DNA from 3 places in the Promicromonospora xylanilytica genome. Region 3 is predicted to be linked to each of the others. Evidence: riboswitches for the same ligand, from Rfam matches in the RefSeq annotation. Region 3 holds a riboswitch; each other region holds the start of a gene.

Region 1 (9,854 bases), on a different contig from region 3:
CCGCCCGCCCCCCTCGCCGAGGTAGTCACTTGGCGAGGTAGTCACGTACGCGACTACCTCGCCAGGTGACTACCTCGCCAGGTGACTACCTCGGGGAAGGGGGTGGGTCAGAGGGTGGGTCAGAGGGTGGCGCGGACCGACCTTGCCGCCGTCACCAGGTTGCGGAGCGACTGGGTCGTCTCCGCGTACGCGCGGGTCTTCAGACCGCAGTCCGGGTTGACCCAGACCAGCCGTGGGTCGATCGACTTGGCGGCGAGCGTCACGAGCTCGGTCACCTCCTCGACCGAGGGCACGCGCGGGCTGTGGATGTCGTAGACGCCCGGCCCGATGCCGCGCCCGTACCCGGCGTCGGCCAGCTCCGGCACGATCTCCATGCGGGAGCGCGCCGCCTCGACCGACGTCACGTCGGCGTCCAGCCCGTCGATCGCGCCGATCACCTGCCCGAACTCCGAGTAGCACAGGTGCGTGTGCACCTGCGTGGCCACGTCGGCCCCCGCCGTCGAGAGCCGGAACGAGCGCACGGACCAGTCGAGATAGTCCGCGTGCGCCGAACGGCGCAGTGGCAGCAGCTCGCGCAGGGCCGGCTCGTCCACCTGCACGACGCCGATGCCCGCCCGCTCCAGGTCCGTCACCTCGTCCCGCAGCGCCAGCGCCACCTGGTCGGCCGTGTCGCCCAGCGGCAGGTCGTCACGCACGAACGACCACGCGAGGATCGTCACCGGGCCCGTGAGCATGCCCTTGACCGGCTTGTTCGTGAGCGACGCCGCGTACGCGGTCCACTCGACGGTCAGCGGCGCGGGCCGGGACACGTCACCCCACAGGATCGGCGGCCGCACGCAGCGGGAGCCGTACGACTGCACCCAGCCGTGCACGGTGGTCGCGAATCCGTCGAGCTGCTCGGCGAAGTACTGCACCATGTCGTTGCGCTCGGGCTCGCCGTGCACCAGCACGTCCAGACCCAGCTCCTCCTGGAGCGCGACGGTGCTCGCGATCTCGGCGCGCATCGCGGCCGTGTAGTCGGCGTCCGACAGCTCGCCGCGCGCCCACGAGGCGCGCGTGCGGCGGATCTCCGCCGTCTGCGGGAACGACCCGATCGTGGTGGTCGGCAACGGCGGCAGGGCGAGCCTCGCCTGCTGGGCGGCGGCGCGCTGCGCGTACGGCGCGCGTTCGGCATCCGCGGCGGTGAGGGCCGCGGTGCGCTCCCGCACGGCGGGCACGGCGACGCCGGCTGCCTCGGCCCGCGACCGCAGGGCAGCCGTTGACTCCGCCAGTGCGTCGGTGACTGCCGTGCGGCCGTCGGTCAGGCCCGTGGCCAGGGTGACGACCTCGGCGACCTTCTGGTCCGCGAACGCGAGCCAGGACTTCAGGCCGGCGTCCAGCCGGGGCTCGTCGGCGACGTCGTGCGGCACGTGCAGCAGCGATGTCGAGGTACCGACGGCGACCGCCCCCGCGCCGAGGCCGGTGCCCGGCGCGGTCAGGCCCTCCAGCGCGGTCAGGCGGTCGTCGAGGTCGGCCCGCCAGATGTTGTGCCCGTCGACGACGCCCGCGACGAGCGTCTTGGTCTGCAGTCCGGCAACGGGCCCGGTGGGTACCGCGCCCTTGACCAGGTCGATCGCGATCGCCTCTACGTCCGTGCCCGCCAGGAGCGCGAGGCCGTCGCCCGGGCCGCCGCGGAGGTCCCCGTACGGCGCCGTCACGAGGATCGCGGGACGCTCGGCCGCGCCGTCCGGTCCGGGAGCGGAGGAGAGCTCGGTGGCCAGCCGCGCGTAGGCCCGGCGCACGGCGTCGGCGACCTCGTCGAAGGGGACGTCGAGCAGGTCGGTGACCAGGGCGGGCTCGTCGAGCTGCGCCCAGGGCGCACCCGCGGCGGCCAGGGCGCGCAGCGCCTCGGCGTACGCGCCGACGACGTCGTCGAGCCGGTCGAGCGGGCGGAAGCCGTCGGGGGCGCCGTCGGCCGCCTTGCTGAGCAGCAGGAACGTCACCGGCCCCACCAGCACGGGGCGGGTCACGACGGCCTGGCCGCCGTCCGCCGGCGCCGTGAGCTCGGTGAACTGGCGCACCGTCCGGTCGTCCACGAACCCGATGGGGGTGTCCGGACCGATCTCGGGGACCAGGTAGTGGTAGTTGGTGTCGAACCACTTGGTCATCTCGAGCGGCGGCTTGTCGCCGTCGCCCCGGGCCAGCGTGAAGTAGCCCTCCAGGGTGAGCGAGCCCTCGCCGTCGCGGGCCAGGTCCCGGAACCGGTCCGGCACCGCGCCCAGGAGAGCCACGGCGTCGAGCACCTGGTCGTAGAAGGAGAACGAGCCGGGAACGGCGCCGGCGCCGGCGTCCAGGCCCAACCCGGCCAGATGCCGTGTGGTGTCCAGGCGGAGGCCGGCGGCGGTGGCCTCCAGCTCGTCGGCGGTGGTGCGCCCGGCCCAGAAGGACTCGACGGCGCGCTTGAGCTCGCGCCGCCGGCCGATGCGCGGGTAGCCCAGGATCGTGGCGTGGGGAAGGTGGGGGAGTGCGTGCTCGACTGCCATGCGTATCAGCTCCATCGGACCTGGCGTTAGCACCTTGCCCGAGTGTGGCGGTTCGGGGGCAGGTTGCTGCGGTGTCGTTGAGCCAGGACTCTCGACCGCTCTGGATGATGAGACTGGATCGTAGGCATGCCCGGGATGTGGTCGAAAAACCGTCCACGCCTCGGGACGCTCCCTGGCCCACGGAACAGTGAGTTTAAAAGTGTGCCAAGCACGGCTCCTGACAGGCCGGCCCCGCGGGACCGGTCGCCCCGGATCCCAGGTGTTGACCACAGCAGTTGCTGCCGGACCGGGTCCAGCCTGGCAGCAACTGCTGTGGTCAACGGGCGCTGCGGCGAGCGACGCTGCTTGCGGACCAGAGCACGACGGCGACGACGGCCAGCCCCGCGCTCACCGCGAGCGGTCCCACGAGTCCCAGCGGACCGATCGTGAGGCCGCCCAGGACCGGGCCGGCGAGCGCGCCGAGATTCAGCGCGACCGTCGAGAACGCCCCACCCATCGTGGGCGCGTGCGCCGAGGCCATGCTGCGCGCGATCAGCGTGCCGCCGGCTGCGAACGAGAGCGCGCCCAGGACCGGCGCGAGCACCCACACCGCCGCGGGGCTCGCCGCGAGGGCGGCCCACAGCGTCCAGCCCGCGACGAGAAGCGGGAGGCCGATCCCGAGGACCAGGTGCCCGTGCCGGTCGGCCAGGCGGCCCGCTGCCGAGACCCCGCCGAAGGCCCCCAGTCCGAACAGCGCGAGCACCAGCGGCACGAGCGCGGGGCCGAGGCCCGCGCGTTCCGTGACCAGCGGCGCCAGGTACGTGAACGCGCAGAACGTCGCGCCGTTCACCAGCACCCCGAGCGAGAGGTACCGCAGCAGGTCCGGGGACCGGAGCGTGCGGAGCTCGGCGGCCAGGTCGACCCGGACGCGCGGAGCGCGCGGGCCGAGTCGGCCCGGCGTCAGGACGGCGACGGCCACCAGCGCGAGCGCCGACACCGCGGCGATCGCCCACAGGGCCGAGCGCCAGCCCCAGACCTCGCCGAGCAGGGCCCCGGCGGGGACGCCCGCGATCAGGGCGAGCGTGGTGCCGCCGAGGAGCGCGGCGAGCGCCCGGGCCTGCCGACCCGTCGGGACGAGCAGGGTGACGGTCGACAGGGCGACCGCGAGGAACCCGGCGTTGGCCACCGCGGCCACGAACCGGGTGCTGAGCAGCACGGCGTAGTGGTCGGTGAGGGCGCCGGCGGCGTGCGCGGCGACGAAGACCGCCAGGCAGGCCGACAGGGTCCACCGCGGTGGCAGGCGGCGCCCGAGCGCGGCCGTCAGCGGTGCGCCGACGACCATGCCGACGGCGAAGCCGGAGGTCAGGTAGCCGGCCTCGGCGAGGGTGATGCCGAGGTCGACCGAGATGCCGGGCACGAGGCCGGCGAGGACGAACTCCGAGGTGCCTTGCGCGAAGACGGCGACGGCAAGCACATGGAGCAGGACAGGCATGAGCGACTCCGAAGGGAGAGGGGGAACGGGTAGGCCGGAGGCGGCACTACGGGGCCCTTCGGATGCGCGGGTCTCTACAGGGGCATCTCGGGCTACCGGAGTACCGGCAGCCCGAACCTGGATGCTTCTGGAGACCTCATGCGGCGAAATTATCAGACGCGGGCAGCGGCCGCTGCCACGCGACCTCGTGGTCGAGCTGGCCCGTCGAGCGGAACAGCAGCACCTGGTGGGCGTCCGGCAGCGCGGCGGCGAGGTCGCCGGTCGTCGTCCGGGCGAAGCCGAGCTTCTGCCAGAAGCCTCCTGAGCGGCGGGAGAACAGCCAGGCCCGGCGCGCCCCGGCGTCGGCGGCGCGGTCGAGCGCGAACCGGGCCAACCGCCGGCCGGCGCCGGTCCCGCGCAGGTCGGGGCGGACGGCGACGCTCCGGACGAGCGCGTGCTCGCCGCTCACGCCGAGCTCGAACCCGGTGGTCGTGCGCACGGCGCCGGCGTCGTCGCGTTCGAGCCACAGGTGCACGGCGGGCTCCGCGAGAGCGGCGACCGTCAGGTCGGCGGTGCGGAGAAAGACTGCCAGGTCGTCGAGATCGTCGGGTGTCGCAGGGCTGAGCACGCGGGGGAGCCTACCCGCGTGCCCGACCTGGTACGCCGCGCCGTGAATAGCCCTGAAAGGCGGCTGACCTGGGCGGGAGTTTCAAAATGTCCCAGTATGCGGCAGGATGCGTCATATCGCCTATCACCAGGGGAATATCGTGACCGCGACCGCCGCCGGGGGCGCCGTCCTGTCGGACGCGTCCGTGTCCACGCCAGCCCTCGTCGCCTGTGATGTCGAGGGGACGCTCGTCCGTGCCGGACGCCGGCCCACGCCTGCGGTCCTCGACGCGGTGGCCGCCGTGCGCGCCGCCGGCCACCACCTGGTGATCGCCACGGGCGGGTCCCTCGCGGACGCCGTGCAGACGGCGCGGCAGCTCGGCGTCCGCGACGGCTGGGCGGTCGCGGCGAACGGGGCGGTGACCGCGCGGCTGCGGCCGGACGGCTACGCCATCACCCAGGTGGTCCCCGTCGACGCGGAGCCGGTGTGCCGGCTCGTCGCCCGGACGCGACCGGACCTGCGGCTCGCCGCCGAGGTGGTCGGCACGGGGTACCGCGCCACGCGGCGGCTGCCCGAACGCCACGTCAGCGGGCCCCAGGAGGTGGTCCACGGGATCGAGGGCGTCTGGGGGCGGCCGACGCCGCGGGTGGTGGTCAACGGGCAGTGGGCGCAGCGGCTCGTCCCGGCGCTGCGCGCGTCGGGAGTCACGGCGCTCGCGGCCCGCGTGGACTGGGTCGACGTCACGGCCCCCGGGGTCACCAAGGCGACCGCGCTCGAGATCATCCGTGTCGAGCTGGGGGTCGCGCCGTCGCGGACCGTGGCCGTCGGCGACGGCGAGGGCGACCTCGAGATGCTGGCATGGGCCGCCGTGTCGATAGCCATGGGCCAGGCCCCCGAGGAGGTCCGTGCCGTCGCCGCGCGCGTGACGGGAACCGTGGAGGAGGACGGCGCGGCCGAGGCGCTCTTCGACGCGCTGCTGCTGCCGACCGGCTGAGCCGCGGCGCACCGCGGGCCGTGGAGAACCGGGTCGCCGCTCGCCGCGCCGCCGCCGCGCCGTTGGGTCAGGATGTGCGCATGGCGCACGCTCACTCGCACGGCTCGGCCGGGCCTGCCGCGCCGCGCACGACGTTCCTGCTGGTCATCACGTTGGTCTCCGCCCTGCTCCTGACCCTCGTCGGCGTGTGGCTGCTGTGGCCCGACGCCGGTGCCGTGCCCGACCGCGTACCGGCCAAGGCGGAGGGCACGTCGTTCGTCGACGTCACCGTCACGGGTCCCGCCGACCCGGCCACCGGAAGCATCCCCGTCGAGCTGCCGGGCGGCGAGACCTCCCGGATGCAGTCGCCCGGCCCGTCGGTCCCGCTCGCCGACGGCGACCGCATCACCGCCGTCGACATCTCCCAGGTCTCCCAGCCCGGCGTCGACCCGCTGGTGTTCATGGACTACCAGCGCGAGGTGCCGATCGCGCTGCTGGCCCTCGCCTACGCCGCCGTCGTGCTGCTGGTCGCACGCTGGCGAGGGCTGGCGGCCATGGCGGGGCTCGGCATGGCGTTCGTCGTGCTGCTCGGCTTCACCATGCCCGCGCTGCTGGCGGGGGAGTCCGCGATCGGTGTGGCGCTCGTGACGTCGTCGCTGGTCATGTTCGTGACCCTGTACCTGGCGCACGGACTGTCGGCCCGTACGTCGACGGCGCTGCTCGGCACCCTGGTCGGCCTCGGGCTCACCGCGCTGCTCGCGGCCTGGGCCTCCGGGGCGGCGCAGATCACCGGCACCACCGACGAGGCCTCCGCGTTCCTGCCGTCCAGCGCGCCGGGTGCCGACCTGCGCGGGATCGCCCTGTGCGGCATCGTCCTTGCCGGGATGGGTGTGCTGAACGACGTGACCATCACGCAGGCATCCGCGGTGTGGGAGCTGCGGGGCGTCGCGCCCGCCGCGTCGCGGGCCGAGCTGTTCACGCGAGCCATGCGCATCGGGCGCGACCACATCGCGTCGACCGTCTACACCATCGCCTTCGCCTACGTCGGCGCGGCCCTGCCCCTGCTGATGATGGTCTGGCTCGTGGACCAGTCGCCGGCCACCGCCCTGAGCTCCGGCGAGATCGCGGAGGAGGTGGTGCGCACGCTCGTCGGGTCGATCGGGCTGGTGCTCGCCATCCCGGTCACCACCGCCATCGCCACGCTCACCGTCCCGGGCCCCGCCGGTCCGGAGGAGGGTCCTGCGGGGTCCGAGCCGGCCTCCGACCCGGAGCTGATGGCGCCGGTGTCCGACGCGTGGGCGGCCCGCCCGTCGTCCGAGGCGTCGGCGACGTAGCGGCGGTGACGCCCACGTTCTCCTCGAGCGCGCGCAGGAGCCGCGTCGCGTCCTCCTGCTCGGCCCCGCTGAGGTCGCCGGCCGTCGCCCGCTCGAGCTGGGCCCAGATCTCGGCGACGCGCGGCCGCAGCGCCAGGCTCGCGGGGGTGGGTTCCACGAGGGTGACCCGCCGGTCGCCGGGGCTGGAGCGCCGGCGCACGAAACCGGCGCGCTCGAGCCGCTGGACCGTCCGGGTCATCGACGCGGAGTCGGTGGCCACGTACTGGGCCAGGTCAGTCTGTCGCTGGGGCCCGTGCTCCCACAAGAACATGAGCAGCAGCTCCTGGCCGGGATGCAGCCCGAGGGGACGCAGCAGGTCCGCGGCGAGCGCCCGGTGCGCTCGCGCGAGCGAGAACACCGCGAGGCTGAGCGGCCCGGTGGCGAACGGGTTCGACTCACTGTCCGGGGCAGATGCCATGGGGTTCATCATAGAACTCGTCGCCTTCGGACCACCGGTCGGGAATAGCGGAGGTGCTCACGACAGTTACCTGTCCCGAACAGCAAAGAGTGGCGAGGAGAGGAAGCACGATGCGAGCAGTGGTCTTTGACGAGTTCGGTGGCCCGGAGGTGCTGCACCTCGGCGAGGTCGCGGAGCCGGAGGCAGGCCCTGGCCAGGTCCGGGTGCGGGTCGAGGCCGTCGGCGTCAACGCCTTCGACGGGAAGGTGCGCTCGGGTGCCATGGAGGCGGCGTTCCGCACGCGGCTGCCCGGGGTGCCCGGCCAGGAGGTCGCGGGGATCGTGGACCAGGTGGGGGCCGGCGTCACCGGGGTCACCACGGGTGACCGGGTCGCGGGACCGGCGGGCCGCGGCGCCGCGGAGTACGCCGTGCTCGGCCTGTGGGCCCGGGTTCCGGACGGTCTCGACGCGGCCCAGGCGGCCGCGGTGCCCGTGGTGGCAGAGACGTCCCGGCGCGCGCTGCGCATCCTCGACGTCAAGGCGGGGGAGACCCTCCTTGTGCACGGCGCGAGCGGCGGGGTCGGCGGGCTGGCGGCCCAGCTCGCGGTCGCGGCGGGCGTGCGCGTGATCGGCACGGCGTCCCCTGCCAACCAGGAACGAGTCGCGGGGTACGGGGCGACCCCCACGACGTACGGGGAGGGGCTGGTCGACCGGGTGCGGGCGCTCGCGCCCACGGTCGACGCCGTGCTCGACGCGGCGGGCAGCGGCGTGCTGCCGGACAGCATCGAGCTGCGCGGCGGCACCGAGCGCGTGCTGACCCTCGCCGACCCGGCGGCGTTCGCCCTGGGCGTCGATTTCAGCGAGCGGTCGGAGCCGTCGGCCGAGGTGCTGGCCGAGACCATGGGCCTGGTGGCGCGCGGAGAGGTGTCGGTGCCGGTCGCGAAGGTGCTACCGCTGGCGGAGGCCGCCCAGGCACAGCGCCTGGTCGACGACGGTCACGCGGGCGGCAAGGTGGTGCTGGTGCCGTGACGCGCCCTGCGGGCCGTGGCCGGGTCGGCTAGGCCGGCCTCGACGACCAGGCTCTCGATCTCGGCGGTCAGCAGGCGCCCGCCGTCGAGCCCCATCGTGTCGAAGGCACCCACGATCTCCAGGGACACGAGCCCGTGGACGCGGTACCAGGTGGACAGGGCGAGCCGGAGCGCCGGCGCCGCGGCCACGGTCGGGACGCCGAGGGACCTGCCCCACCGGGAGAGCTCGTCGTCGAGCGCCGACCGGTCCGGCGCCGGGCTCGCTGCGGCCCCGGCCGCGGCGTCAGCACCCGTGTCGGCCCGCGGACCGGCGTCGGCCGCGACGTCCTGGAGCGTCGTGACCAGGGCGAGCATGCTCTGCCTGATCGTGTCGACGCTCTCCAGCGGGTCCACCGTCTCGCGCCGGCTCCCGGTGAAGAGCATCGAGTACCGGCGTGGGTGGTCCAGCGCCCAGCGCCGCCAGGCGTGCGCGATGGCGGCCAGGCGCTCGGGCGCCGGCCGGTCGGCCGCCGCGCGGGCGGTGTGCGCGACGGCCGCGCCGAGGTCGCTGTACCCGGCCGTCACCAGGGCGTCCAGCAGCGCCTCCCGGGACGCGAAGTAGTGGTAGAGCGCGGGCGACGTCATACCCATCGCCTTGCCGACCGACGCGAGCGACAGGCCGTGCGCGCCGCCGACGTCGATCAGCTCCAGCGCGGTCTGGACGATCTCGTCGACCGTCTGCCGCCGGAGCCGTTCGCGCCGGGTCAGGGGCCGGTTGTCGTCGTCGACTGGCATGTCGCCGAGCCTAGGCCGTGTTCCGGGTGGACGTGCGCCAGGACGTCCGGCGCACCGGGACGGAGCGCTCAGAGCACCGCCCAGCCGAGCAGCCCCGCGGTGATCACGACCGCCCACGGCGGCGCCGCCCACCTGGCCAGCGCGACGAACGCCGCGATGGCGAGCGCCAGCGCGACCAGCGGCTCACCCGCCGCCAGCACACCCTGGGTGAACACCGGGTCGTACAACGCGGCGGCGAGCAGCCCGACCACCCCGGCGTTCACGCCGGTGAGCGCACGCCGGGCGCGCGGCGCGCCCCGCAGGCGCTCCCAGAACGGCAGCCCGCCGACGACGAGGAGAGCCGACGGCACGAAGATGGCCACGAGGGCGATCGCCGCACCGGCGACCCCGGTGGGCCCCGACGTGGTGACGGCGCCCAGGTAGGCCGCGAACGTGAACAGCGGCCCCGGCACGGCCTGTGCCGCGCCGTACCCGGCGAGGAACTGGTCGTTGCCCACCAGACCGGACGGCACCAGCTCCGCCTGCAGCAGGGGCAGCACCACGTGCCCGCCACCGAAGACGAGCGCCCCGGCGCGGTAGAAGACGTCGACGAGCCGCGTCACCCCGCCGCCCCAGAGGCTCGCCAGCAGCGGCAGCACCACGAGCAGCGCGCCGAACACGGCGAGACAGGCCACGGCGACGCCGCGCCGGACGGGCACCGCGAACGGCTCGTCGTTGCCGTCGTCGTCGGA
Region 2 (9,854 bases), on a different contig from region 3:
GTCGGGTTGCCGTAGCGCGAGTAGACGAACCGGTCGATGTCGCCGGTGAACGAGGCCTCGGCCTCTGCCGCCGTGTCGTAGACGTAGCCCTGGGTCAGGAACAGGGCCTCGCTCGTCTCCTGGAAGTCGCTGCGCTGGTGCCCGCCGCGCACGGCCAGGGTGGCGGCGCGCACGCCACGGGGGAGCGGCTTGCGGCCGGACCCGCCGGGGGACGCGTCGGGCGGGAACGCTCCGGTGACCGTCACTTGGCGTCCTCCGCCCATGGCAGGCCTGCGACCTTCCAGCCCTGCTGGTCGCGCACGCCGTCGACACCGGGCGCCCCCTCGAAGCCCTCCAGCACGTTGTACGACGGCGCGATGCCCGCCGCGGTGGCGAGCCGGGCGGCGCCGATCGAGCGTTGGCCGGAGCGACAGAGAAAGATGACGGGGCCCGCCGTCACACCTGCCGCCCTGAGCTCCTCCAGGAACCGGGTGTTGGGACGGCCGCCTGCCTGCACCCACTCGCTGAACACGGGCACCTTGCCGAGGGACGCCGGGTCGGGAACGCCGGTCGTGCGCCACTCGGCCTCGGTGCGGACGTCGACGAGCGTGGCGCCCGGGTCCGCGGCGAGCAGGTCCCAGGCCTGCTGGGGCGTGATGTCGCCGGCATAACCCTCTGCGGCGCGGGCTTCGATGTGCGCGGGGACGCTCATGTGCTCCTCCATCGGTCGTGGCGGTAGCACCCTTGTCCGTCCTCGCCGGGGGCGGGAACGCTGGGTTGCTGCGGCTTCGTCGTGCCACGTCACTCGGCCGCTCGGGATGGTCGCTCGTGATCGTACGACATGGCGTCCGCTAGGTGGGATGCCGTCTCGCCGGCTGGTCGGGCTCGGGTCTTGGGATGGACATGCCTGTGGACAACCCTGTGGATAAAGCTGTGGACAAGGTTGTGGACGAGCAGGTGCTGACGGGCGGCAACACCACCCGTGTGGTGCGGGTCGGGAACACGGTGCACCGCGAGGCGGGCTCATGGACACCGACCGTCCAGCGTCTGCTCGCCCACGTCCGGGCACGCGGCCTGACCGAGGTCCCCGAGCCTCTCGGCCTCGACGAGCAGGGCCGGGAGATCCTCTCGTATCTCCCGGGAGACGTGCCCGGCTGGCCCGCCCCGGACTGGCTCTGGTCCGCGGACGTCCTAGAGGAGGCAGGGCGCTTGCTGCGACGGTTCCACGACGCCACCTCGGGGTTCGCCACGTCGGGCGCCCGGTGGCGCCTGCCCGCGACCGAGCCGGCCGAGGTGATCTGCCACAACGACGCGGCGCCCTACAACATGGTCTTCCGCGCGGGCAGGCTCACGGGCCTCATCGACCTCGACACCGCCGCACCGGGTCCACGTGTGCGGGACCTGGCCTACCTCGCCTACCGGATCGCGCCGCTGTCGGGGGACGCGTTCGCGGGGGTCGGCTACGCCGTCGGGCACCTTGATCCGATGGCGAGGCTGGATGCGCTGACTTCCGCGTACGGGTTCGCGTACTCGCGTGCCGAGGTGCTGGGGGCGATGGTCGGCAGGCTGCACGACCTGGCGGCGTGGACCGAGGCGCGGGCCGACGACGGAGGTCCGGCCGAGCTGCGCGAGCACGTCGCCCTGTACCGTGCGGACGCGCAGCGGATCGCCGCACTCGTCGGGGCCGCCGAGCGGGACTGACCAGGCGTCGAGCCCGGACCGACCGGTCAGGCGACGGCGACCCGTTCGACCCGCGCGACCGCGGCGGCGGCGCCGTCCTCCGCGTTCACCCGGGCCGCCAGCCCTCGTGCCGTGTCCGCCCGGGCCGCCGCGTCGTCGATCGCCGCGGCGAGCCGTTCGGCGGTGAGCCTGCCGGTCAGCGGGGGTGCGGCGATCCCCAGCTCGTGCCCGCGGCGCGCCCAGAACGGCTGGTCACCCAGGAACGGCCTGATCACCTGCGGCACGCCGGCCCGCATGGCGGCCGCCACGGTGCCGACGCCGCCGTGGTGCACCGCGACGGCGGTGCGTGGCAGCACGAGGCCGTGCGGCGCCTGGTCGATCACGTGGACGCCGTCCGGCACGTGCGTCGGCCGGAGCGCACCCCAGCCCGTCGCCAGGACCGCGCGCCGTCCCGAGCCGTGCAGACCGTCGAGCACGGCCCGGGTGAAGGAGTCCGGGTCCTTGGCGAGCATGCTGCCGAACCCCACGTACACCGGCGGCTCACCGGCGTCGAGGAACCGGTCCAGTGCGGCGGGCAGCGTCCGGCCCTCGTCGGGCGCCAGGGTCAGGAAGCCTGTCGGCGCGAGGTCCGCCGACCAGTCGTCCGGCGCGGGCAACAGGTGCGGGCTCCACGCGTGCACCACGCCGTCGCGCGCCACGCGCTCGGCAAGCCCCGGCGTCGGGCCGGTCAGGCCGAGCGTCTCGGACCGCCAGGAACGGACCATGCGCCGGTACGGGGCCTCGACCGCGGCGGCCAGCCGCCAGCTCGCCCGGTTGAGGAACCGCGGCGGCCGGACCGGGCTGAGCGGCGACGGGAACCTTGCCGTGGGGCTGAACAGCGGGACGGGCAGCAGGGCGATCGACGGCACGCCGAGCAGGTCGGCGAGGTGGGGTGCGCCCAGTGCCTTGGGCGCGTGGACGACGACGTCGGCTCCGGCGTCCCGCAGGGTCGCCAGGTCGTCGAGCCAGCGGCGCAGCAGCGGCAGGGCCGACCGGGCCGCCGTGATCGACGCCCGCGCACCCTTCCCCGCGACCTCCTCCTGCAGGGCGAACATGCTGTCGTCGAGCGGCGCGACGGGGATCCCGCGGGCCGCCGCGTCCTCGGTCAGGCGCCGTGGCGCGGCCAGCAGCGGCTCGTGGCCCGCCCGGGCGAGCGCGGCGGCGAGGGCCGCGAACGGCTCGACGTCGCCCCGGCTGCCCATGGTGACCAGGAGAACCCTCATCGCGAGGCCTCCCACTCGTCCAGGAGGGCGGGGAAGCGGTCCGCCATGAACGCGTACATGTCGCGCATGTTCTCCAGGTGCTTGCGGCGGTGCGGGTCGTCGCCGACCGCCGCGAGGCCGTGCGCGGCGAGCCGCTGGAAGGCGTCGAGCTCCGCCAGCTTGGCGCGGAACGCCCTGCCGAAGACGTCCTCGGTGAGCCGGTACCGGTCCCGGCGCTCGCCCCGGCGCCGGAACCGCTCGACCATGCCCGCCTGGTCGAGCTGGCGCAGCGCCACGCTCATGCTGCTCTTGGCGACGGCCAGCCGTTCGCACAGCTCGGGCGCGTCGGCGCCGTCGTCGTCCGACACGAGCAGGTGCCCGATGACGCGGCCGGCGGTGCGGCTCAGGCCGAGCCGCTCGTAGAACAGCCCAGCCTCTTCGGTGAAGTCCTCGACGGCGCTCATGAAGCCACCGTATCGTATTGTTCGGTTCGGTCCGAACACTCAGAACATCGGTGGACTGTCGACCGGATGGTGAGACCAGTATTTGAGACGTGCGTTGACAGGCCATTTCCCGCAGCACAGGATGACGCCAGGTCATGAGCGCCAGCGCGAAGCCCCGGCTCGCTGGCCGGCAACCCTCCTCCGCGGCGGGGTGCCCCGGGTGACGACCTGGCCACGCGCAGCCGTGCGTGGCAAGCGCGGGGGCTTCCCCCCAGGACCGTGCTGGAGGGCACCATGTCTGCAACCACCATCCTCGCCGACGACGTCACGGTGGCCGACGTCGCCCCGCTGCGCCCCGTGGTGGGCGGCGGGACGGCCGTGCCGCTCGTCGACGGGACGCGGGTCCCGTACGCCAACCTCGACGTCGCCGCGTCGGCCCCCGCGCTGCAGGCCGTCGCCGACCGAGTCACCCAGGTGCTTCCCCTGTACGCGAGCGTCCACCGCGGCGCCGGCTACCTCTCGCAGGTCAGCACCGCGCTCTACGAGACGGCCCGCCGTGCCATCGGCGCGTTCGTCGGCGCCCGCGACGACGACCTGACGATCGTCACGCGCAACACCACCGACTCCCTCAACCTGCTCGCCGGATGCGTCCCCGCCCAGCCCGACGGCGAGCCCGGCCGGGTGCTCGTGCTCGACGTCGAGCACCACGCCAACCTCCTGCCGTGGCAGCGCGGCACGGACGCGACCGTGCTGACCGGCGGCGCCACCGTGGCCGAGACGCTCGCCCAGATCCGCGAGGAGCTGGCGGCCGCCGCAGCGCACCGACAGTTCGCGCTCCTGGCCCTCACCGGCGCCTCCAACGTGACGGGGGAGTCGCTCCCCGTCGACCAGATCGTCGCCGTCGCCCACGAGTTCGGCGTGCGCGTGGTGCTCGACGGTGCCCAGCTCGTGCCGCACCGGCGCATCTCCCTCGAGTCGACGGGCGTCGACTACCTCGCCTTCTCGGGGCACAAGACGTACGCGCCGTTCGGCTCGGGCGTGCTGGTGGGCCGCCGGGACTGGCTCGACGCCGGCACGCCGTACCTCGCGGGCGGCGGCGCCGTGCGCCGCGTGCGCGTCGCGGGCACGGACTGGCACGAGGGGCCCGCCAGGCACGAGGCCGGATCGCCCAACGTGATCGGTGCGGTGGCGCTCGCCGCCGCATGCGAGGAGCTCGCGGCGCTCGACGCAGCGGATGTCGTGGCGCACGAGAACGCGCTGCGCCGCCGGCTCGTGTCCGGGCTCGAGGCGATCGACCGCGTCGAGGTGGTCCGGGTCTGGGCCGACGCCGTCGACCCCGTCGGTGTCGTGACGTTCACCGTGACCGGCTACGACCCCGGCCTGGTCGCCGCGTACCTGTCCGCCGAGCACGGCATCGGTGTGCGTGACGGGCGGTTCTGCGCCCACCCGCTGCTCGGCCGCCTCGGGTTCGACGCCGGGGCGGTGCGGGCCTCGGTCGGCGTCGGCACGGCGGGCGAAGAGGTGGAGCGCCTGATCGCCGCCGTCGGCAGCCTGGTGACGGACGGTCCCCAGGCCGGCTACGACGTCGTCGACGGGCTGTGGGTCGTGACCGACGACCCCCGCCCCGTCCCGGAAGGGTCCGGCCTCGCGGGCCTCCTGGCGACGGCGGCCCTGGGCTTCGACGAGGCGTTCGGCTGCCTCCCTGCCCCCGAATGAACCAACGGGTCAGAGCGGGAAGCCGGGCCGCTGCGGCAGGGCCGCCTCGAGCTGCGCCGCCAGCGCCAGGAGGGTGAGCTCGCCGCCCGGCCTGCCGATGATCTGCACGCCCATCGGTAGTCCGGCCGGCGCCTCGGCGGTCGCCGCGGTCCAGTGCGTCGGCACGGTGATCGCGGGCAGACCCGCGACGTTGAGCATCGAGGTGTACGGCGTGTACTGGCACTGCTGCTCGAAGTTCCGCTCGGGGTCGTCTGCGTCGTACCAGCCCACCGGCCGTGGCGTGAGCGCGAGCGCGGGCGTCATGACGGCGTCGTACATGCTGATCTGGGTGACCAGCGAGCGTTCGTAGCCGTTGAGCGTGCGCAGCGCCTCGGCGAGCTGTCGTGCGGGCACCTCGCGGCCCGACCGGATCAGCCACCGTGTCAGCGGCTCCAGCTTGTCCAGCGTCCCGGGGTCGTCGATCGGCACGGCCGACGCGCCGCCCATCCACAGGGTCCGGAACGCGGGCGCGTACTCGGGTGCCTCGGCGAGGACCATCTCGTCCATCGCGTGCCCCAGCCCCGCCAGTGCGCCGACGCCCGCGTCCAGTGCGGCCGTGGCCTCCGGGGACACGGTGATGGCGTAGAAGCCGTCCCATGCGGACGTGGTGGTCACCCCGATCCGCGCGGTCCCGCCGTCCGGACCGGTGTGCCCGGTCAGCGGGTCCGGCAGCACGGCGCGCCGCGCCGCCGCGAGGTAGGCGCCCGCCTCGTACGACGGCGCGCGCAAGGAGAACGGGTGTGCCACGCCGCCGTCGGCGCGTCGCGGGAGCATCGCCTCGAGCAGGAGGGCCGCGTCGGCGACGTTCCGCGCGATCGGCCCGTTCACGACCAGCCCGCCCAGCGAGTCGATCCCGCTGCCGGCGGGCAGGAGACCGCGCGTCGGCTTGAGGCCGACCACGCCGCAGGCCGCCGCGGGGATGCGGACCGAGCCGCCGCCGTCGGACCCGGGGGCGAACGGCAGCATGCCCGCTGCGACCGCCGCGGCCGCGCCTCCGCTGGAACCCCCCGCGCCGCGGGTCAGGTCCCACGGTGTGCGGGCCGGCGGCGCGTCGACCGGCTCGGTGTAGGCAGGAAACCCGAGCTCGGGTGCCGCCGTCTTGCCCAGGCTGACGACGCCGGCGGCATCGAGGACCCGGACCAGCTCGTCGCTCTCCGCGGCGGGCGGCAGGCCGGCGAAGGCGCGGGAACCGAACCCGGTCGGGACGCCCGCGCGGTTCCACAGGTCCTTGTCCCCCGTCGGCAGGCCCCAGAGACTGCCGGGCGCCGGGGCGTCCACGGCCGGGCCACCCGCCCGCCCGAGGGCCGCCGCGCGCTCCCTGGCGAGCTCCGGTGTGACGGTCGCGAAGGCGCCGACCGCGCCGTCGAGCCGCTCCACCCGGTCGAGAAAGTAGTCGGTGACCTCGGCGGGAGTGAGCTCTCCCGCGGCGAGGAGGTCGCGGAGCTCAAGAGCCGTCTTCTCGTGCAGGGGTTCCATCCGGCCAGGCTATGCGCTCACCGGCCGGTGCGCGGAAATGCCGCTTATGTCTCACCCGCTCTACAGCGGACCTGGGCAGATTCATCAATCAGACAGACCGTGCGCGGCCGTCTGACCTGCACATATGCGCTTTCTCTGCCTAATGGTGCGCTGAGGAAGCAATGCCACGCCGCGCAGAATGCGCTTCTCCGGCATATGTTCGTGGAGTGCTGGCACCTTTGTGCTGCGCCACCGTGGCGTAGCGGAGGTGACGAGAAAAGTCTCGAAGGGGGAGAGAACTATGCCATTCCTCAATGCAGGTCTTGTCGTACCGATCCAGGTCGACTGGCTGGCGCCGCTCACGAACGCCCTTGGCGCGATCGCGAGCTTCATCCCGAAGCTCCTCGTGTTCCTGATCGTTTTCCTCATCGGGTACTTCATCGCCAAGGCGATCGCCCGGTTCGTGGGGATGATCCTGACGCGTATCGGCTTCAACAAGGTGCTCGAGAAGGCGGGCGCCAACCGGATGCTCTCCGGGTCGGGTATCGAGCCGATCGCGCTGCTCACGAAGATCATCTACTACTTCATCCTGCTCATCGCGCTCCAGCTCGCGCTGAGTGCGTTCGGTCCCACCAACCCGGTGAGCGCGATCGTCAACGACATCGTCGCCTGGCTTCCCAAGCTGGTCGTCGCGATCGTCATCGTGGTGATCGCGGGCGCCATCGCGAATGCGGTGAAGGACCTTCTCCTGAACTCCATGGGCCGGGTTTCCTACGGCCCCCTGGTCGCGAAGTCGGTGTCCTTCTTCATCATCGCGCTGGGTATTATCGCCGCCGTGAACCAGATCGGCATCGGCACCACGGTGACAATGCCTGTCCTCGTGGCATTCCTGGCCACTCTGGCCGGAATTCTGATCGTCGGCGTCGGCGGTGCGCTGATCGGTCCCATGCGGCCGCGCGTCGAGGGCTTCCTCGGCAACCTGTCGTCGGGCGGTGCCGCCGCTGCCACGCCCGCCGCGGAGCCCGGCACGGCCCACGGGACCGTGCCCCGCACCGACCCGGGCACCTCGGGGTCGTTCGCGCCTCCGCCGCGCGACATCTGATCGTCTGATCGGACCCGCGCGACGACGACGCCGGGATCGCACCGCCGCGAGGCGGTGCGACCCCGGCGTCGCGTCGTGCGTCCTGCGTGCGGGCCAGCGGGATCCCCCGAAGGGATCGGCTACTCCGACCCGAGCAGCGCCTGCGCCTCGCCCAGCACGTCGATGAGCCGCTCCAGGTCCGGGTCGTCCTCCGTCGGCTGGAGCGCCACGGTGTCCACGCCCGCCTCGCCGTACCGGCGGACACCGTCGGCCAGCGCCTGGGCGTCACCCCACAGGGCGTAGCCCGCGAGGGCCGTGTCGTCGGCCACGTCGCTGCCCCAGGCGGTCAGCTCCGCCCGCAGGCGTGCGACCGCGCTGGGCCCCGTGCCCCCGGAGACGAACTGGATCACGGGAAAGCTCGCGTCGCCCCGGCCGGCCGCCGCCCTGCCCTCGGCGACCTGCTCGAGCGCGGCGGGCAGGCCGGGCAGGCCGACCGAACCCTCGAGCACCACGCCGTCGCCGACCTCGCCCGCCAGGCGCAGCGACTTCGGCCCCGTGGCGGCGACCGGCACCGGCACGGGCCGGGCGGGCGGCCAGTCGAGCGCGACGTCGTCAAGGGACACGTACCGGCCCGACGCCGTCACCCGCTCACCGGCGAGCAGGGCGCGCAGCGCGGCCGAGTACTCGCGCATGAGGGTCAGCGGCGAGGCGGCCTTGGCGCCCACCTGCGCCATCCACGGCTGTACGCCGTGGCCGATCCCCGGGATCAGCCGCCCGGGGAACATCCCGTCGACGGTCGCGACCTCCATGGCGGTGAGCGCGACGTTCCGCAGGGGCGTGGGCAGCACCCCGATCCCCACCCGCACGTGCTCCGTGGCGGACAGGATCGCGCTCGCGGTCGAGATGCCGCCGGTCTGGAAGCAGTCCTCCCAGAGCCAGATCTCGTCGACCCCCGCTGCCTCGACGGCGCGGGCGAGCGGGATGATGCGTGACGGCGGTGTCGAGGGGCGGAGGATGCACGCCAGGCTGGTCATGGCGACCACGCTGCCACGGAGCGGGCCCTCAGATCCAGCCCTTACGCGCGGCGTGCCAGCCGAGCTGGATGCGCGTCGAGACGCCGGCGACGCCCATCAGCACCTTGACGCGCCGCTGCACGGTGCGCAGCGAGAGCCCGAGCTGGTTCGCCACGGACTGGTCCGTGAGGCCGGCCAGCATGAGCGCGAGGATGCGGCTGTCCTCCTGGTCGAGGTCGGCCGTGGCGGACCGTTCACCGGGCGGGGCGAACGGTGTGGCGTCTCGCCACACGCTCTCGAACAGGGCGATGAGGGCGTCCAGCAGGCCCGACGGATGGATGATCAGCGCGCCCACCAGGTCGGGCGCCAGGTCGGACCCCTCGGTGCCCGCCTCGACGACGGTCTGGATCGGCACGAAGGCCAGCCGGTGGTCGATGATGAACAGCTTGATCGGCACACGTTCGGAGAACCGTACGTCCTCGCCGTTCTCGAGGGCCTGGGCGACGTCGTCGACCCGCAGCACGCCGGTGTCGAGGAAGACACGGTCGATCACGACGCGGTAGCGCACGCCGCGGGCCACCGCCTGGTCCTCCGCGGTGTTCTCGTCGGCGGGCATGACGAACACCGGCGGCTTGGTGAACGACTCGACGGTCTCTCGCGCGCCGAGCTGGAGCTGGATGATGCGGTGCTTCACGGCGTCGGCCCCGCGTACCACGTCGACGACGTCGGTGGCCGGCCGTAGGGCGGACGAACGCCGGAACTCCTCCTCGAGCTCGATCAGCTCGACCTGTGCCGCGCGGATCTCGTCCTTGCGGCGGGCGAGCAGCGCGCCGAGCGCTATCTCGGGGGGAGCGGCCTGGAAGCGGGAGTCGTCGGCGCTCTGCCGTGCGGCGAGGCCGTGGCTCTCCAGCGCGCGGAGCACGTCGAGGGCGTCACCGGGGTCGCACCCGAGCCGCCGGCCGAGCTCCGCCGCGTCGAGCGACGGGGAGGCCACCAGGTCGCGATAGGCGAGGGACTGCGTCTTCGTCAGGCCGAGCACGTCACCGAGCATGGGTACCCTCCCACCGGATGAAGTTCGCCGCCGTCGTGAGGATACGGGATTGATAGCCTCCGGCACGTGACCACCGAGGACGTGAGCTTTCCCGCCGAGGACGGCGTGCGGGTGGCCGGACGCTGGTTCCTGCCCGACGGCGACCCGGTGGGCATC
Region 3 (9,854 bases):
AGGAGTTCCACGCCCGGTTCCGCGGCCTCACCGACGCGCTGCTCGGCGACCCCCGCATGTTCGGTTACTGCTACACGCAGCTCACCGACGTGTTCCAGGAGGAGAACGGCGTCTACCGCTTCGACCGCAGCGAGAAGCTCGACGTCGCACGCGTCCGGGAGGTCCAGGTCCAGGTCGCAGCCATCGAGGCGGCCCACGGCGACGAGAGTGCCGGCGACCAGGTCGCCTGACCGGCGGACGAGGTTGTAGGTCTCTTTAGTCTTTTTCACCACATATCACCCCGTCCACAGGGACGCTTGAGGGGTGCACAATAGGCCGGTGACGTACCGGTTCCTCAAGCTCATCCTCTCGATCCTCGTGCTCGTGCTTCTGCGCCCGCGCGTCACTGGCCTGCAGAACATCCCGAAGCGCGGCGCCGTGATCCTGGCGAGCAACCACCTGTCGTTCATCGACTCGCTGCTCATCCCGATCATGGCGCCGCGCCACGTCGCGTTCCTGGCCAAGGCCGAGTACTGGACCGGCAAGGGGATCAAGGGGCGCCTCTCCCGCTGGTTCTTCACCAAGATGGGTGACATCCCGGTACAGCGGGACGACCCGCGCGCCGGGCAGCGCTCCCTCGAGGACGCCCTGGCAGTGCTGCAGCGTGGGGGCGCTTTCGGCATCTATCCCGAGGGCACCCGCTCGCGCGACGGCAAGCTCCACAAGGGGCACACCGGCGTCGCGTGGCTGGCCCTGACCGGCAAGGCCCCGGTGGTCCCGGTGGCGCTGCTCGGGACGGACAAGGTGAAGCCCATCGGCAAGATGCCGCGGTTCGCCCGGGTAGAGCTGCACTTCGGGGTCCCGATCGACCCGTCGAGGCAGATCGCGGCCGGCACCAAGCCCGCTCAGGCCCGCCGTGAGCTGACCGAGCAGGTCATGCAGTCCATCCAGGCGATGAGCGGCCAGGAGCGCGCGGACAACTGACGCCGCTCCCGGTCGGGTGCAGGCTCCGCCGCCGTGTGCCGCTGCTGCTGCCGACTGGCTCTCCGGCTGCCCCTCCGCCGACTGCAGACTTTGTCGCCGACACCGCTGCCGAGTGCAGTGTTGGTCGCGGCTGAGGAGTCCTCAGCCGCGACCAACACTGCACTCGGCGATCAGGTCCGCGACTAACTCTGCACTCGCGGGGATGTGGACGGTGGGGCGGGCAATCTCACAGCCACACCGTGGGACCACTGGATGGGCTGCACCGCTGTGCACCGCCGGGCGCCGTCAGCCGCCGACGGACCGGCCGGTTCACGCCGTCAGGCCGCCGCACGCCCCGTCAGGCCGACGCGCTCGAGCAGGTCGAGCGCCGGCCGGTGCTTGTTGAACGTGTAGACGTGCACACCGGGCGCTCCCGCGTCGAGTACCTCGCGGGCGAGGGCAGCGGAGTACCGGAGGCCGTGCTCGTGCTGGGCCTCGGCGTCCACGGAGCCGTCGGGTGCGGTGAGCCCGTCCAGGTCGCGCAGGAGACCGGCCGGCGCCACCACGCCGGTGAGCTCCTCGACCCGGCGCAGCCGGCGAGCCTCCGTGGTGGGCAGGATCCCGGCGAGGATCGGGATGGTCACGCCGGCCGAGCGCGCCTCCTCGACGAACCCGATGTAGGACTCCGCCCGGTAGAAGAACTGGGTGATCGCGAAGCTCGCGCCGGCCTCCTGCTTCTCCAGCAGCCGCCGCACCTCCTGACCGCGCGTGGTGCCCGCCCCGGGGTTGCCGTCCGGGAACGTCGCCACGGCGATGGTGAGGGGTCGGGCGGCAGCCCGCAGCGCAGCGCTGGCGTCGGCGGCGACACGACGCTGGTCCACCTGGGTGAGCAGCCGGACCAGGTCGACGCTGGAACGCACCCCGTCCGACGCCGGCCGCCAGTCGGGCTCGTCGCGCGGCGGGTCGCCACGGAGCGCGAGGAAGGACCGCACACCGGCCTCGAGGAACTCGTCGATCACCTCGGACACGTCCTCGCGGGACGCGCCCACGCACGTCAGGTGGGCCACCGGGAGCACGGGGGTACCGCTCAGCAGCGTGGCGAGCACCTCGCGCGACGTCGCCCGGTCACCCCCGCCGGCGCCGTAGGTGACCGAGACGAAGTCCGGACGCGCCGCCACGAGCCGCCGGGCCGTCTCCCAGAAGTTGGGCGCGGCCTCGGGCCGACGCGGTGGCATCAGCTCGAACGACACGGTGGGGCGGTGCGGATAAGCCTCGACGACCATGGTTGCTCCATCGAACCTGGCGTGAGCACCTTACGTCCACGCGCCACGGTTGCGGGGCAGGAAGTCTGCAGGTTGCTGCGGTGTCAGGGAGCCAGGACTCTCGACCGCTCTGGATGGGATCGCCACCATGCTAAGCGATTGTCCAGCACTGGGACGGATTTCGTCCGTGGGTCGAGACGCCCTGGTCCACCGACTATCCCGCTACTTCACCGACCCTGCCACCAGGCCGCCCACCAGGCGCTTCTCGATGGCCATGAACAGGATGATCACGGGGATGATAGCCACGATCGACACCCCGAACACGTAGTGCCACGAGGTCTCGTACTGGCCGACGAACTTGGTGAGCGCCACCGACAGCGGCTGGTTGCCCGGCGTGGTCAGCAGCACCAGCGAGGCGGCGAACTCGTTCCAGGACGCGACGAACGTGAAGATCACGGCGGTCACGATCCCCGGCCACACGAGCGGCAGGTTGATCTTCGTCAGGACGGCGAACGTGCCCGCACCGTCGATCTGCGCCGCCTCGTCGACCTCCCGCGGGATGGCCGCGAAGAAGCTGTGCATGATCCACACCGCGAACGAGAGATTGAACGCCGCGTTGACCAGGATCATGGCCGCCCACGTGTCGAGGATCCCGATGGCGATGAACTCCCGGAACAAGCCCGAGGTGAGCACCGCCGGCTGAACCATCTGGGTCACGATCACGAGGAACAGGAAGACGAGCCGCCCCTTGAACCGGAACCTCGCCGTGTAGTACGCGGCGGGCAGCGCGACCGCGAGCACGAGCAGCGTGGCGCACAGCGAGATGACGAGGGTCGAGATGACGTTCTGCGCCAGCGGGGTCTCCGGCGTCGACCACATCGTGACGTAGTTCTCCCAGTGCCACTCCGTGGGGAAGTAGGTGGGATCGACCGACCTGATCTCCGCCTTCGTCTTCACCGAGCCGAAGAACATGATCAGGTACGGCAGCAGGAACACCACGGCCACGACGAACCCGGTGAACATGCGCAGCAGCAGGGACCCCATGGGCACCTGGTCGGCGGTGTACTTGCGCACCCGTGTGCGGTCGGCGCCCGTGGGGCGGCTGGTCCTGCGGGGGGCCGTCCCCGTGATCGCGGCCATCAGACCTCCTCCAGGGGTCGGACGACCCGCACGTAGATGGCCACGATCCCGATGACCACCAGGAACGCGATGACCGACAGGGCGCTCGCCAGGTCGATCTGCCGCTGGTTCTGCAGGTACTTGAAGATCATGGTCATGACGGTGTCGGCGTCATAGCCGGGGATGGATCCCGTCATCACCCGCAGGATCGGCAGCGAGTTGAACACGTTGATGATGTTGATCAGCACCGCCACCGACACGGCACCTCGCAGCTGGGGCAGCACCACGCTGAAGTACGTGCGCAGGCCCCCGGCGCCGTCGATGCGGGCCGCCTCGACGGTCTCGCCGGGAACGGACTGCAGTCCGGCCAGGATCGTGTAGGTGGTGAACGGCAGCGACACGAACACCGCGACGACCATGGCCCAGGCGAACGCCGTGACCGGGTGCCTGGTCCAGCCGTAGCCCTCCGGCGACGCGATGAGGCCGACGTCCACGAGGAACGAGTTGATGATGCCGAAGTACGGCTCGAGGCCGTAGTGCACCACCATCGTCGTCATCACCACGCTCGACGCCCACGGCACGATGACGGCCATGCGCACCAGGCGGCGTCCGGGGAAAGACTTGTTCAGCAGCGCGGCGAGCGCGAGCGACCCGAGAAGGGTGATGCCGACGACGCCGACGACCCAGATGACGGTGCGCCCGAGGATCGGCCAGAAGTACTGGAAACCGACCACCGTCGCGAAGTTCGCGAGACCCACACCTCCGTCGTCCAGCCCGCTCTGGCTGATGTCGCGCGTCGAGTTCCAGAACATGACGCCCACCGGGAACAGGACCACGGCCGCGATGAGTGCGGCCGCGGGCCCGATCCACGGCAGGGCCTTCAACAGGTCCTTCACGAGGCTCCTCGTGCTTTCAGTTCAGCGGTGCGTGAGCGGCGGGCGTCAGCCCGCGTCGACCTGTTCCTGGATCTCGGTCAGGACGTCCTTGGCCGACTTGTTGCCGCCGAGCTGGCCGAACAGCGCCTTGAACGCCGAGTCCGCCGCCGCCCAGTCGGGGTTGGTGCTCGGGTAGAACTGCGCGTCCGGAAGGGTCTCGAGGAACGGGGCGAGTGCCTCGTCGTCGGCGAGCTGCTCCGAACCGGACAGCGTGGTGGGCAGGAAGCCCTCCGCCTCGACCCACGGGACGTAGACGTCCGCCGAGTACAGGTGGTCGAAGAAGGCGGTGATGGCCTCCTGCTTGTCGCCGTCGTTCTCGAAGGCCATGAGGTGGTCCGCCACGCCAAGGGTGAACGGGCTGCCGTCCTTGGTGGGGATCGGGTGGATCGAGTACTCGAGCTCCGGGTTGTCCGACTCGATCTGGCCGACGCTCGGCGGCAGGCCCACCTGCATGCCGATCTTGCCCTGGACGAAGATGTCGAAGAGCGGGCTGCGGTCGGACGCACCGGCGTCGGCCTGGGTCGCGCCCTCGTCGATCATCTTCTTGATGAACTCTGCACCCTCGAGGTTCTCCGGGGTGTCGATGGTGATCGCGTCGGCGTCACCGAAGGTGCCGCCACCGCCCCAGAGCCACACGCCGGCCTCGGCCTGCGCCTCCTCGGACCCGAGCGGCATGCCGTAGCCGGCCACGCCGCCGCCGAGCTTCGAGACCTTCTTGGCCGACTCGAGCAGCTCGTCCCAGGTGGCCGGCACCTCGGCGCCCGCCTCCTCGAGGAGCGCGTCGTTCACGAACAGCGCGCGGGACGACGCGATCCACGGCAGGCCGTAGGTGGTGCCGTCGACCTGGGCGTTCTCCAGGAACGTCGGCTGGAAGTCCGCGTAGGTCTCGTCGGAGGTGATCTCCTCCACCGGGTACAGCAGCTCGTCCTCTGCGAAGCCGGCGAACGGACCGCCGTTGTAGATGTCGGGTGCGTCGCCGCCCTGGATCTTCGTGGCGATGACGGACTCGAGGTTGTCCCACGACTCGACCTGGAGGTTGACCTTGACGTCCGGGTTGGCTTCCTCGAACCCGGCGATCACGTCTTCCCAGAGGCCCTGGGTGGCGTCGGAGTAGCTGGGGACGAGCAGATCGAGCGTGGCTCCGTCGCCGCTCTCTTCACCGCTCGACCCGCCGAACCCGCAGGCCGTCAGTCCCGTTGTCGCGGCGAGCGTGATCGCCATGATCCCGCCGAGCCTCTTGTACTGAGCCATTACCGTCCCTCTCCTTCGTGGTGGTGCAGGTCACGTTTGCACTTGCCCCTGAATCTGTCAACAGTTCTAACAAACCTGTGACACAGGGGTGACATGCGGCCGTCGAGGCAACTCCAGAACCGGAAAAGACGACAGCGAGGGGGGCCGCGGCACCGGCCGCGGCCCCTCTCCTGCGATGTTCCGTGGTCCGAAGGTGGACCCTGCGGTCAGCAGCCGCAGCCCACGCGGTCCGGGAGAAAGGTGAGGGTGCGGTCGAGCCGGCGGCCGGAACGTTGTGGGCGCGGGAGCCCGGGCATGCGAGAGCGCCCGCCCGGTCGGGACCCGGACGGGCGCTCTGCTGCGTGTGCGCTGCTTACCGCTCGGTGGCACCGATCATCGGCAGGCCGAACGCCAGACCGACGACGAGGATGCCGCCCACGAACAGATACGGCGACGACGCCGCGTCACCGATGGCACCGACGGCCATCAGCGCGAACCCGCCGGCGAAGAGTGCGAAGCACCCGATCACCCGGACCAACAGAGTCGCCGTGGGCTCCTGCTTCTGCCGACGGGCCACCTCGAAGTTACTCATGGGGCAAATCTACCGTCCTATCGGGTCGCCCGGACGGCCAGCTCGCCGACCTGGCCGTTGACCGTGACGGTCACCACTGCCTGACCGGCTCGCAGAGCCGTCAGCTCGTGCGTGTCCGGGTCGACCGCCAGCACGGCGTCCCGGGGGCACTCCCGCAGAGCGGCGCGTCCGCTGCCGTCGGTGGTGCACACCCGCTCGCCACCCCAGGCGGACGACACCGGCCACTCGACCGGCACCGCACGCGTCTCGTCCTGGACGACGACGGCGTGCGCCACCGCGGACTCGCCGACGTCGAGCAATCGCGGCCCGGAGACGGTGACCTGCTCGGCGCGGGTGTTGACCTCCCAGCTCAGCCAGGGCCCCGCTCCGCCGTCGCTCGCGGCCGGCCGGAGGCCCAGCATCGACCAGCCGGTGAAGCCACCGTCGGCAGGAGTGCTCGCCGGGCTCTTGCCGGAGTTGCCGTTGACCAGGTAGGGGACGCCGTCCTGTGTGCTCGCGTGGAAGACGCCGACGTGCGAGCCCACCGAGGTGATCGACTTGCCGGACGTCTCCCGGAAGTCCTCGAACCAGCCGCGCAGCGTGTCGGCCTCCAGGCGGTCGGAGAGCTGGCTCGCCTTGGTCGGCAGGGGGTCGTCCAGCGGGTGGTGGGCGAACACCACGACTCCCGTGACCGAGCGGTCGGTCGCCGCGTCGTCGAGCGCGTCACGCAGCATCCGGACCTGTGCGAAGTCGGCGCCCAGGCGGCCGGCCGACGAGTCGAGCATGACGAGCCGCGTGGTGCCGCCGGCGTCCGGGCGGGCCGGGGTCCGGGGTGTCGGCACGTCGAGCACGCGGGTCCGGTCGCCGAACTCCTCCTCGAAGTTCGCGATGGACCCGCCCATGACCTCGTGGTTGCCCGGCAGGTAGTACCAGGGGAAGTTCGCGTCGGCGAGCTCCTCGCTGAGGATCCGCCGGGCGAGGTCGAAGTCCTCCGGTGCGGCCTCGTCGACCAGGTCACCGTTGATGACCAGGAGGTCCGGGTCGTCGGCGACGATCTCGCGCAGGGCGTCCCGCGCGCCGGCCACCGCTCCGGACTCCGGGTCGCGGGCCACGAACTGGGCGTCGGACAGCACGGCCACCCGCAGGGGAGCGTCGTCGGTGGCACCGTCCGCCACCACCGTCGGGTCCTCGACACGCTGCGCCTGCGGAGCGTCCACGGCGGGCGGGACCTGTGCCGCGATCGTCGAGAACGTCAGGCCACCGGAGTACTGCTTGCCCGCCGCCGTCTCCATGGCGCGGATCCGCTGCAGCTGGAGCGGGAACTCGACGCCGTCGGGCACCGGGAAGGTGACCTGGCGCCAGCCCGTCCAGGTGACCTCCGGGCCGTCGAGCTGTGTGACCACACCGTCGCCCTGCCGCACCTGCAGCCGCAGCCAGGAGCCGTTGCCGTCGCCGTCCACCCACATCGTCACCGCGCGCGGCGCGCCGGGCAGCTCTCGCCCTCCCGTCGCGGCCTCCGGCAACAGCGCGTACTGGCCACGCGTCGCCGTCGACTGGGTGAAGTCGTACGTCATCCGCAGTCCGGCCGCGCCGTCGTGCCCGTCGGCGGGTGCCACCGAGCCGCCCGGGGCGCGGGCATGCGCCGACGTCCAGGAGGCCGCGTCTGCGAGGTCCGCGACCACGTGCTCCTCCAGGCTGACGGTCACGGCGACCTCGGTCGTCAGCTCCGCACCGTCCGGGCCGGGCACGGAGAGCTCGAAGGTGGTGCCGCCGACCTCGGCGAGCGCCCGGACCTCGAACGAGCCGTCGGGAGCGGGGACCAGCTCGGCGACGGGCTCGCCGGCCGGGCCGGTTCCCGTGTCCCCGGACACCGAGACCGTGACGTCCCGCGCCTCGATCGGGGCAGCGTAGCCCTGCGCGTCATAGCCGGTCAGGACCAGCGGCGCGGTCGCATCGGCGTCGTCCAGCCCGATGACGGGGGTGTCCACGCCCGTCCGGACCAGGCTGCCGAGCACCTCGACCTCCATGGTCCCGGTGGCGAGACCGCCGCGGCCGAGAGAGGCGGCCGTGACGACCGTGGTGCCGGGCCTGCGGCCGGTCACCACACCGTCGCGCACCGACGCGACCGACCCCTTGCGAGTGCGCCACGAGGACGGCTCGGTGTCGACGGGCCCCATGGCCTCGTCGTACCCCTTGCCGGTCAGGGTGCGGTGCAGGCCGGGGAACACCCGGTCGGCGTCGGCGGCCGGGACGGTGGTGCGCACGTCGAACGCCGTGACCCGACCCGAGCCCGGCTCGACGAACAGGCCGAGGCCGTTCGCGTCCGACCGCTCGTAGCCGTCGGACGGGCTGTTCAGGATCGTGGTGCCGGTGTCGCCGGGCAGCCGGGCGACCATCTCGGAGGAGCCGCCGCCGTCGAGGTTGATGGCGTCGTCCGCGCCGAGCTGCGCCATGAGCTCGCCGAGCTCGTAGAGGTTCATGCCGATGCTGTGGCTCTGGCGGCCGTCGACCACCACGAAGTACGCACGCTCGCCGGTCTCGTCGAATCCGACGGCGGTACGCGGGTGCCGCAGCTCGACGTGGTCGCCCGTCGCGGACGTGACCTCGCCGTCCTCCAGGAGCGGGTCCTCCGGCCCGCCGCCGATGGCGACCGCGACGTCGCCCGCGTCCTCGCGCAGGCCGTAGGACACCTCGACCTGGTCGCCGGGCCGCAGCCCCGCGAGGGCCTCGGCCGCCGCACCGGGCCGCGCCACGAGGGCGCGCGTACCATCAGGCAGCTGTCCGCCGGAGGGCTGCCCGACGGCGGTCACTCTCCCCTGGGCGTCCACGGTCACCTCGACGCCCTGCTCCCCTGGGGCGAGCGGACGGGCCCGCGTGAAGGTGCCCCAGCCGGCGTCGTACACGGCGACGCCGCCGGCGGGCAGCGCCGTCACGTTGAGGCCGCTGACGGGCACCTCGCTGGTCGAGCCGGTCGAACCCCAGCTCACCGAGCCCTCGAGGAAGATCTGCGCGAGACGCCCGGCGCCGTCCGACCCGAACACGACCGAGCGCTCTCTGCCGGGTGACGCGGACTTGACCAGCGTGCCGCCGTCGACCGCCGCGCCGAGCGCCGCACCCGAGTTGTTGATGTCGAAGTAGTCGCCGTTCACGGCGGCGACCGCGCCACGGGAGGCGGCCATCTCCGAGACGGTGGCATTGCCGGCCACGTGGTCCGGGCCGACGTAGCCGACCCGCACGTCACCCGGACGCGGTGCCTCGCCGCCCGACGAGCCGACGTCCGCGACCAGCACCTCGCCGCTCAGCCAGCCGTCCTCGCTCAGCCGTGCGAACCGGGTGAGCTCCAGGCCGGGCGCGATGCGCTGCTCGTCCCTGCGCGTGACGATCGCATTGCCGTCGTCGTCGAGCGGAAGGTGGGTGACATCTTCGGACGTCTCGACCGGTCTGCCCGAGTGGGGCGGCGCCTTCGCAAACGGTGTCGGAGCCGTCAGTGCGGCGGCGTCACGGGGCACGTCCTCCGGCGAGGGCGACGGTGCTGCTGCGGCGCCCGCTGTGGGTGTGACCAGGAGAATGGCCGTGATTCCGCAGGTCAGCGCGTTGGTCAGGGTTCTGCGCGGCATCGCTGCCGGCACTGCGGGCATCACTCGTCGCATGCTCGTTCCTTCTGGGGAATCGGGTGGAGCGTTCGGCGGCAGCGTTGCGCGGCGAGGTTATGGCCCGGCGGCCGGAGTGTGAATAGTGCCGGAACCGCAACGGTGTTCGCTGAGCGCGAAACATGGGCGAGTTCGGGTGACACTA

What was found. Region 3 has a riboswitch for S-adenosylmethionine ahead of ACYVK7_RS16165 (methylenetetrahydrofolate reductase). Riboswitches for the same ligand answer to the same signal wherever they lie in the genome.
Region 1: it holds a riboswitch for S-adenosylmethionine, as region 3 does, so the genes downstream of both, metE (5-methyltetrahydropteroyltriglutamate--homocysteine S-methyltransferase) here and ACYVK7_RS16165 (methylenetetrahydrofolate reductase) in region 3, are expected to answer to the same signal.
Region 2: it holds a riboswitch for S-adenosylmethionine, as region 3 does, so the genes downstream of both, ACYVK7_RS00850 (aminotransferase class V-fold PLP-dependent enzyme) here and ACYVK7_RS16165 (methylenetetrahydrofolate reductase) in region 3, are expected to answer to the same signal.

The regions. Positions count from the first base shown of each region.
Region 1 covers NZ_BAAGRP010000007.1:61,880-71,733, reverse strand. The annotation lists gene metE (5-methyltetrahydropteroyltriglutamate--homocysteine S-methyltransferase) at 120-2,522, opposite strand; SAM riboswitch class I at 2,531-2,633, opposite strand; gene ACYVK7_RS08165 (Cmx/CmrA family chloramphenicol efflux MFS transporter) at 2,839-3,993, opposite strand; gene ACYVK7_RS08160 (GNAT family N-acetyltransferase) at 4,130-4,600, opposite strand; gene ACYVK7_RS08155 (HAD family hydrolase) at 4,740-5,573, shown strand; gene ACYVK7_RS08150 (YibE/F family protein) at 5,654-6,886, shown strand; partial or broken gene ACYVK7_RS08145 (MarR family winged helix-turn-helix transcriptional regulator) at 7,038-7,343, opposite strand; gene ACYVK7_RS08140 (NADP-dependent oxidoreductase) at 7,454-8,350, shown strand; gene ACYVK7_RS08135 (TetR/AcrR family transcriptional regulator) at 8,317-9,123, opposite strand; gene chrA (chromate efflux transporter) at 9,192-9,854, opposite strand, start outside.
Region 2 covers NZ_BAAGRP010000001.1:187,124-196,977, reverse strand. The annotation lists gene ACYVK7_RS00875 (O-succinylhomoserine sulfhydrylase) at 1-245, opposite strand, end outside; gene ACYVK7_RS00870 (rhodanese-like domain-containing protein) at 242-691, opposite strand; gene ACYVK7_RS00865 (phosphotransferase enzyme family protein) at 913-1,680, shown strand; gene ACYVK7_RS00860 (glycosyltransferase) at 1,707-2,921, opposite strand; gene ACYVK7_RS00855 (GbsR/MarR family transcriptional regulator) at 2,918-3,364, opposite strand; SAM riboswitch class IV at 3,495-3,607, shown strand; gene ACYVK7_RS00850 (aminotransferase class V-fold PLP-dependent enzyme) at 3,638-5,059, shown strand; gene ACYVK7_RS00845 (amidase) at 5,069-6,574, opposite strand; gene ACYVK7_RS00840 (membrane protein) at 6,753-7,655, shown strand; gene ACYVK7_RS00835 (LLM class flavin-dependent oxidoreductase) at 7,775-8,668, opposite strand; gene ACYVK7_RS00830 (helix-turn-helix domain-containing protein) at 8,697-9,698, opposite strand; gene ACYVK7_RS00825 (alpha/beta hydrolase family protein) at 9,765-9,854, shown strand, end outside.
Region 3 covers NZ_BAAGRP010000019.1:20,468-30,321, forward strand. The annotation lists gene ACYVK7_RS16155 (glycoside hydrolase family 2 protein) at 1-230, shown strand, start outside; gene ACYVK7_RS16160 (lysophospholipid acyltransferase family protein) at 319-963, shown strand; gene ACYVK7_RS16165 (methylenetetrahydrofolate reductase) at 1,281-2,225, opposite strand; SAM riboswitch class I at 2,230-2,345, opposite strand; gene ACYVK7_RS16170 (carbohydrate ABC transporter permease) at 2,427-3,344, opposite strand; gene ACYVK7_RS16175 (carbohydrate ABC transporter permease) at 3,344-4,219, opposite strand; gene ACYVK7_RS16180 (extracellular solute-binding protein) at 4,265-5,509, opposite strand; gene ACYVK7_RS16185 (hypothetical protein) at 5,862-6,080, opposite strand; gene ACYVK7_RS16190 (phosphodiester glycosidase family protein) at 6,098-9,709, opposite strand.